3 regions of the Massilia sp. 2TAF26 genome follow, and region 1 is predicted to be linked to each of the others. Evidence: predicted binding sites of a transcription regulator. Region 1 holds the regulator's gene; each other region holds the start of a gene.
What was found. The regulator sigma-54, encoded in region 1, starts transcription at its own class of promoters, with help from an activator protein. The targets are predictions, from matches to a motif close to TGGCANGNAANCTGCTTT.
Positions count from the first base shown of each region.

Region 2: the regulator sigma-54 is predicted to act here: its motif matches at 1,250-1,267, upstream of AB4Z32_RS06135 (PEP-CTERM sorting domain-containing protein).
Region 3: the regulator sigma-54 is predicted to act here: its motif matches at 1,119-1,136, upstream of AB4Z32_RS02340 (PEP-CTERM sorting domain-containing protein).

Region 1 is NZ_JBFRFV010000004.1:91,327-93,589, reverse strand. It holds gene hpf (ribosome hibernation-promoting factor, HPF/YfiA family) at 1-1, opposite strand, end outside; gene AB4Z32_RS05595 (RNA polymerase factor sigma-54) at 104-1,600, opposite strand; gene lptB (LPS export ABC transporter ATP-binding protein) at 1,603-2,263, opposite strand, start outside.
Region 2 is NZ_JBFRFV010000004.1:214,583-216,845, reverse strand. It holds gene AB4Z32_RS06145 (M1 family metallopeptidase) at 1-470, shown strand, start outside; gene AB4Z32_RS06140 (hypothetical protein) at 576-959, opposite strand; gene AB4Z32_RS06135 (PEP-CTERM sorting domain-containing protein) at 1,312-2,079, shown strand; gene AB4Z32_RS06130 (M16 family metallopeptidase) at 2,140-2,263, opposite strand, start outside.
Region 3 is NZ_JBFRFV010000002.1:52,139-54,401, reverse strand. It holds gene AB4Z32_RS02345 (winged helix-turn-helix transcriptional regulator) at 1-169, shown strand, start outside; gene AB4Z32_RS02340 (PEP-CTERM sorting domain-containing protein) at 275-868, opposite strand; gene AB4Z32_RS02335 (EAL domain-containing protein) at 1,457-2,263, opposite strand, start outside.

The DNA.
Region 1 (2,263 bases):
TACACACTCCTTTGATGATGCGCTGCCTGTCGTACGCGCATACCACGCACCAGGGCAGCGTTGTTGCAAGAAGCTTGCTGCAAGAGCTTGCTGAAAGAGCTTGCTACAGAGATTTACGGAGGCTGACGGGAGGGATCTTCAGCGCCTCGCGGTATTTCGCTACCGTGCGGCGTGCGATAACCATTCCCTGTTCCCCTAGCATCTCCGCGATCTTGCTGTCGGATAAAGGGTTTTTGGGGTCTTCTGCTCCTGTGAGTTGTACGATGAGAGCCCGGATCGCGGTCGAGGAGGCTTCTCCTCCTGCCTCGGTCGCGACGTGACTCCCGAAAAAGTACTTCAACTCGAACATGCCGTGCGGCGTCAGCATGTATTTCTGAGTTGTGACACGAGAAATTGTGCTCTCGTGTAGACCTAGTGTATCAGCTATCTCACGTAAAACAAGGGGCCGCATGGCAACGGCGCCATGGGAGAAAAAGTTCCGCTGGCGCTCCACGATTGCTTGAGCTACCCGAAGGATAGTATCGAAGCGCTGGCGCATGTTTTTGATGAGCCATTTTGCTTCCTGCAACTGCGCCGCCAGCTGGGATTCCGATTTTCCCTGCTTCATCAAGGTGGCATACAGGCTGTTCACGCGCAGGCGCGGCATCACCTCGGGATTCAGCTGCACGCTCCAGCCGTCCTTCGCGCGGCGCACGATCACGTCCGGCACCACGAAGTCGGAAACGTCGGAAGCGAAGGCCGCGCCCGGATGCGGATTGCAATGGCGGATCACGGCCTGGGCTTCGCGCAGGTCTTCGTCGTCGCAGTCGAGGGCTTTCTTGAGCTTGTTGAATTCGCGCTGCGCGAACCAGGTCAGGTAGCGTTCGACGATGGTCAGCGCCATGCGCCGCGTGACCAGCGGCACGCCCGGCATGCGGCGGATCTGCAGCGCCAGGCATTCGGCGGCGCTGCGCGCGCCCACGCCGGGCGGGTCCATGCTTTGCACCAGCGCCAGCGCGGTGCGCAACTCCTCGAATTCCACTTCGAGTTCGGCCGGGAGGCGCGCATGCAGCTCGTCCAGGGTTTCTTCGAGGTAGCCGTTGTCGTCGAGGGTGTCGACGACGATCTCGACCAGCGCGCAATCGCGCGGCGACATGCAGGTCAGGCGTACCTGCTCCATCAAGTGTTCGCGCAGCGAGACCGGGCTGGCTTCCAGCTGCGGGCGGCCGTCCTCTTCCTCGCCGCCGCTGCCGCTGCCGGAACGGCCAGAATCGCCCCAGTCCATGTCGTGCTCGGCGCCGCCGGCATCGCCGTTGTCGCTGTCGCCGCCTTCGGCTTCGGCGCCACCGCCGCCATTGCCCTCCTCGCCCTGGCTGGACGAGGGCGGCGAGTCGGGCGTGGTGGAGGTCGACGCGCCGTTGTTGATCGCGCCGTCGGCCAGCAGGCGCACCGAGTGGTCGAGCGGATCGTCGAGGCGTTCGAGCAGCGGGTTGTCGCTGAGGACCTGTTCAATCTCCTGGTGCAGCTCGAGAGTGGACAGCTGCAGCAGCCGGATCGACTGCTGGAGTTGCGGTGTCAGCGCAAGGTGCTGTGAGGTCTTGAGTTGCAGCGTCTGTTTCATGACTACATCCGGAAATGTTCACCCAGGTAGACGCGGCGAACCGATTCATTGGCGATGATGTCGTCCGGGCGTCCCGACGCCAGCACCGCGCCCTGGTTGATGATGTAGGCACGGTCGCAGATGCCGAGCGTCTCGCGCACGTTGTGGTCGGTTATCAGGACGCCGATGCCGCGCTCCTTCAGGAAGCGCACGATGCGCTGGATCTCGATCACCGCGATCGGATCGACGCCGGCAAACGGCTCGTCCAGCAGCACGAAGCGCGGGTTGGTGGCGAGGGCGCGCGCAATCTCCACGCGGCGCCGTTCGCCGCCCGACAGCGACAGCGCCGGGTTCTCGCGCAGCTTCTCGATCTGCAGCTCGGCCAGCAGCTCGTTGAGGCGCTCCTCGATGCGGTTCTTGCCCAGCGGCTTGCCGTCCTCGCGCTGCAGTTCCAGCACGGCGCGGATGTTCTCCTCCACCGTCAGCTTGCGGAACACCGAGGCTTCCTGCGGCAGGTAGGACAGGCCCAGCATGGCGCGCCGGTGGATCGGCAGGCTGGTGATGTCGGTGCCGTTGATGACGATGGCGCCGGCGTCGGCCGGCACCAGGCCCACGATCATGTAGAACGAGGTCGTCTTGCCGGCGCCGTTCGGGCCGAGCAGGCCCACCACCTCGCCGCAGGCG
Region 2 (2,263 bases), 120 kb from region 1:
TGCGCGGCCTGATCGGCGACCGGGCCTTCTTCCAGGCCGTGCGCGAAGAGGTCTACGGCACCCCCGACCCGCGCCCCGGAAACTTCGCCCCGCGCTACGGCACGACGCCGGAATTCATGGCCATCGTCAAGCGCGTGAGCGGACGCGACCTGGAATGGTTCTTCCAGGCCTACCTGTACCAGAAGGAATTGCCGGAGCTGCAGGCCACGCGCAGCGGCAACAGCCTGCAGCTGGCATGGAAGACGGAAAAGAACACGCCCTTCCCGATGCCGGTCGAGGTCAGGGTCGGCGACCGTGTGCTCAGCGTGCCGATGGCGGATGGCAAGGGGAGTGTCGAGCTGCCGGAAGGGGTGAGCTATACGCTGGATCCGCATTCGAAGGTGCTGCGCAGGGAGCAGCATATTGAGCGGTATCACCAGTGGCAGGAGGAGCAGCGGAAGAAGCGGGAGAAAGAAAAGGCGGGGGCCTGACTCAAGCGCCACCCTGTCGACGTCATTCCCGCGACGTATGAACGTCACTCCCGCTTTCGCGGGAATGACGGATTCAAGCTGGCGACGGTGTTTTAAGCTAACTGATTACTTCGAAGCGTCCTGCATCTTCTCGCCAGTATGCTCCAGCGCGCGACCGGTTGCGGCGGTCGCATTCTTGGCGCCTTCCTTCACGTTGGCAGCGGCTTCCTTCGAGCCTTGGCGCACCTCGGCGCCGGCTTCGCGCATGTTGGCGGCGGTACGGTCGGCCGCGGCGTCGATCTTCGCGTTGGCGCGGTCGGCGGCGGCGTTGGCGTTGGCGGCGGCGTCACGGGTCGCTGCGGCGGCGTTCGCACCGGCATCGTCGACGGCTTTACCCGCGGCCTGGGCCGGGCCCATGTCGTTCGTGGTCGTGGTGGTTTCGGCCTTGTGGCAGCCGGTGGCCAGCACGGCGACGGAGAACAGCAGAGCGGAAATGGTGGTGGTCTTCATGATGGGCTCCTTTTATTATTAAAAAATAAAGTGTATGGACGTATCCTACACGCCGTACCGCCGCGCACGATTGGCAATTGTGCCAAACCGTAACAAGAAAATCATTCCCTCCCCCGGCAACCCGGGCGCGTCGTTACATCTTTTTGCAAACCCCTGTGTTCATCATCTCTACCGATCCTGCCAAGCAAGTCAAAGTCGGCTTGGACAACTGTCGGAAATTCTTACAGTCTCAAGAAAAAAAGGGTTTTTGAACAGCAATAAGTCTTTGATTCTTGAAAATATTTCCCAAATGGCACAATAATTGCTTAACTATAATATTGAAGCAACTATAACCATTTACTAGGGAAATATTATGAAAATTACATCCATGATCGCTGTAGCCATCGCCTCCATGTGCGTGAGCGCAAGTGCGATGGCTGGCACCATCGCCTATTCGACCGGTGGCTATAACCCGTGGTACAACACCACGAACGACACCGCCATGAACACTACCTTCGGTGCCGGCAAGTGGGTCAAGTCGAATGGTTTCTCCACGAATGTTTTCGCCAACGCCGATTTCGTATTCCTCGACGGTAGCGACGGTAATGCGAACGAATTCAACAGCTTCCTGTCGGCCAACCGTAGCGCCATCGCCACTTACGTCGACAACGGCGGCCGTCTGTTCCTGAACGCAGCACCGAACCAGGGTGGATCGATCGACCTCGGTTTTGGCGTGACCCTGCAATATCCCGGCTTTAGCGGCCAAGTCAATGTCACCGCCGCGGGCGTTGCCGCCGGACTCACCACGGGTGGCATCGCAAGCTCGTACCAAGGCGGATCCTTTGGACACGCCACGGTCAGCGGCGGCGGCATCAGCGACCTGATCGAAAGTCAGCAGGGAGGCATTGTGTTTGGCGCAATGCAGTATGGCAAAGGCTTTGTCGCCTTTGGTGGCCAGACGACCACCAATTTCCATTCGCCGAATAACGATGCCCAGCGCCTGCTGGTCAACGAGTTGCAATATGTGGCAAGCGCTGAGACCCAAGGCAGCGCCGACGTGCCGGAACCTGCTTCCCTCGCGCTGCTTGGCCTCGGGGCGCTGGCGATCGTCGCTGCCCGCCGCAAGTCCGCAGCAAAATAAGGTTTCATGCGAGGAAGCCTGCGAAGCCGGGCTTCCTTGCCGCCTAAGCGCTCATCTTCCTCAAGGCAAGATCTTTCCATCCGCATCAATCTTGCGCACCTCCATCCCCAGGGCGCGCACGTCGGCCTCGACCTTGCTCATGTCGCCCACCACGATCCATAGCTGCTGATTCGGCAGGATCGTC
Region 3 (2,263 bases), on a different contig from region 1:
CGGTTTCGTGCTGCGGACCGTGTATCCGGAAGTGCCGCCGAGGGTCGAATACGAGCTCACGCCGCTCGGGCGTTCCTTCATGGTGCCGATGCGTGGCCTGGTCGACTGGGCCAACCGGCATCACGAAGCGATTCGCGACGCCAGGCGCCAGTACCGCCTGCCTGGATGATGGGTGATGGGTAATGCTTGCCGGCGCCCGGCCTGGATGGACGGCCGGCCCGGACGCCGCTTCAAGTGATACCGATGCGGTCGCCCGGGCCCTTGTCCGCCTGGCTTACTGCTTTGCGGTGAAGCGGCGGCGCATTGCGCCGAAGGCCATCGCGCCTGCGCCCAGCAGGGCCAGCGAGCCCGGTTCCGGCACCTCGCCGCCGGGATTGCCCGGGGTCTCGCGCTCGAAGGCGGCCACCCGGACGGTTTCCGGCGCCCCTTGCGTTGTGCCGTTCAGGAACTGGACACCACCTCCGACAATGCAGTTGGCCAGGTTACTGCAGAAGCCCGCGGCGTCGGCGGCCTGGGCGTCGTCCAGGACGAAACGGTGAAGGCCCGATTGGCCGATACCACCGGTGTCGCTGAGCACCAGGTCCGGTCCCATGTAGTTGTAGTATCTCGTCGTACTGTCCGAAACCCTGAACAGGCTCATATAGAGGTCGGTCAGTGTGGCCGTGGTCGCGCCGGGCTCGCTGACGTTGACGACGAAGCCGAGCTGGCCCGCGCTGGCGAGGCCGGTGATCGAACTGAGGAAATAGGTATTGTTACCAGCGTTACCGGCAGTGTTGTCGCCGCCTTCCAGGGCCGTGGGCATGCCCAACTTTAAGGCCGTCGGGCAGGTTTCCGCCGGGGTGGCCGGATTGCCGCTGACGTAGGTCACGCATCCGGACTCGGTGCCGTTTTTCTTCCCACCACCATTGTCCTGGACCGTTACCACCGTCTGTACCGCCCCCAGGCCGGTGCCGGTCTGTTGCGTTCCCGTTTGATAGACCAGGTTTGCGAACGCTGGCGCCGCGCCCGTTAGAAATGCCGTTGTCAATGCAATTTTCAGAACCTTAGATCTCATTATTTTGCTCCCCCAGAAGTTACTTCGCTTTTATATGGACATCCAAGTAATGCAACTCTTAACCACAGCAAAATACATTCCAGCTTAAATGAGTTCTTTCAGATCAACGACTTAACTGAACATTCATTGTAACCCCAAAGAAATGCGTAAAGATTACCGAAAGTTTCCATGTCACCACCTTTCGTTTGGACACTTACTTGAGACCGTCGAACAACCCGCCGCGAGCGAGGCGGCGCCTGTATCGCGTGACGTGGATGCTGGCGGGCTCGCCGGATACGACGACCGTCATCGGCGAGGTGGAGATGAACGGCAAAGGCTGGCCGACCGGCGCCGGCATCCGGCACCGCGTCCTTACCTGCCGCGACCGCGCGGCTGCTGAGGCCGGCGCCCTGGGCGCAAGGTCTAGGCCGTGCCGATCCCGCCGCTGCCGTACATCCGTTCGAAGTCCCCGATGGGCATCGGCCGGCCCAGCAGGTAACCCTGCAGCGTGCCGCAGCCGCCATCGACCAGGAAGTTGCGCTGCGCTTCGTGTTCGACGCCCTCGGCAACGATGTCGAGCTTGAGCGTGCGCGCCAGCGCGATGATCGCCTTGACGATCGGCACGGCATCGGGATTGACGTGGACGTCGTGCACGAAGGAGCGGTCGATCTTCAGGGCGGTGAGCGGAAAGCGCTTCAGGTAGGCGAGCGAGGAATAGCCGGTACCGAAGTCGTCCAGCGAGAAATGCAGGCCGTGGCCGCGCAGTGCGCGCATGCGCTCGATCGTGTCCGCGACATTTTCGGCAAGCACGCTTTCGGTCAGTTCCAGGCAGAGCTTGCCCGGCGGCGCGCCGGTTTCCTCGAGGATGTCGACCATCCGGGCGACGAAATCGGCACTGCGCAGCTGGTGCGCGCTGACGTTGACCGCCAGCTCGAGCTGTCCGAGTACATGGTCGCTGCGCCAGCGTGCCAGCGCGCGGCAGCTTTCCTCCAGCACGTGCTGGCCGAGCGGCACGATCATGCCCGACGACTCGGCCAGGCCGATGAATTCGGTGGGACCGAGCAGCGAGCCGTCGGCGCGGCGCCAGCGCAGCAGCACTTCGGCGCCGACCACCTGGCCCTCACTGTTGAACTGGGGCTGGCAGAACAGCACGAACTGGTGGTCCAGCAAGCCTTCCCGCAGCGCCCGCTCCAGCCTTGCCTGGTATTCGGCCGAGGCCTGCATGCGAGG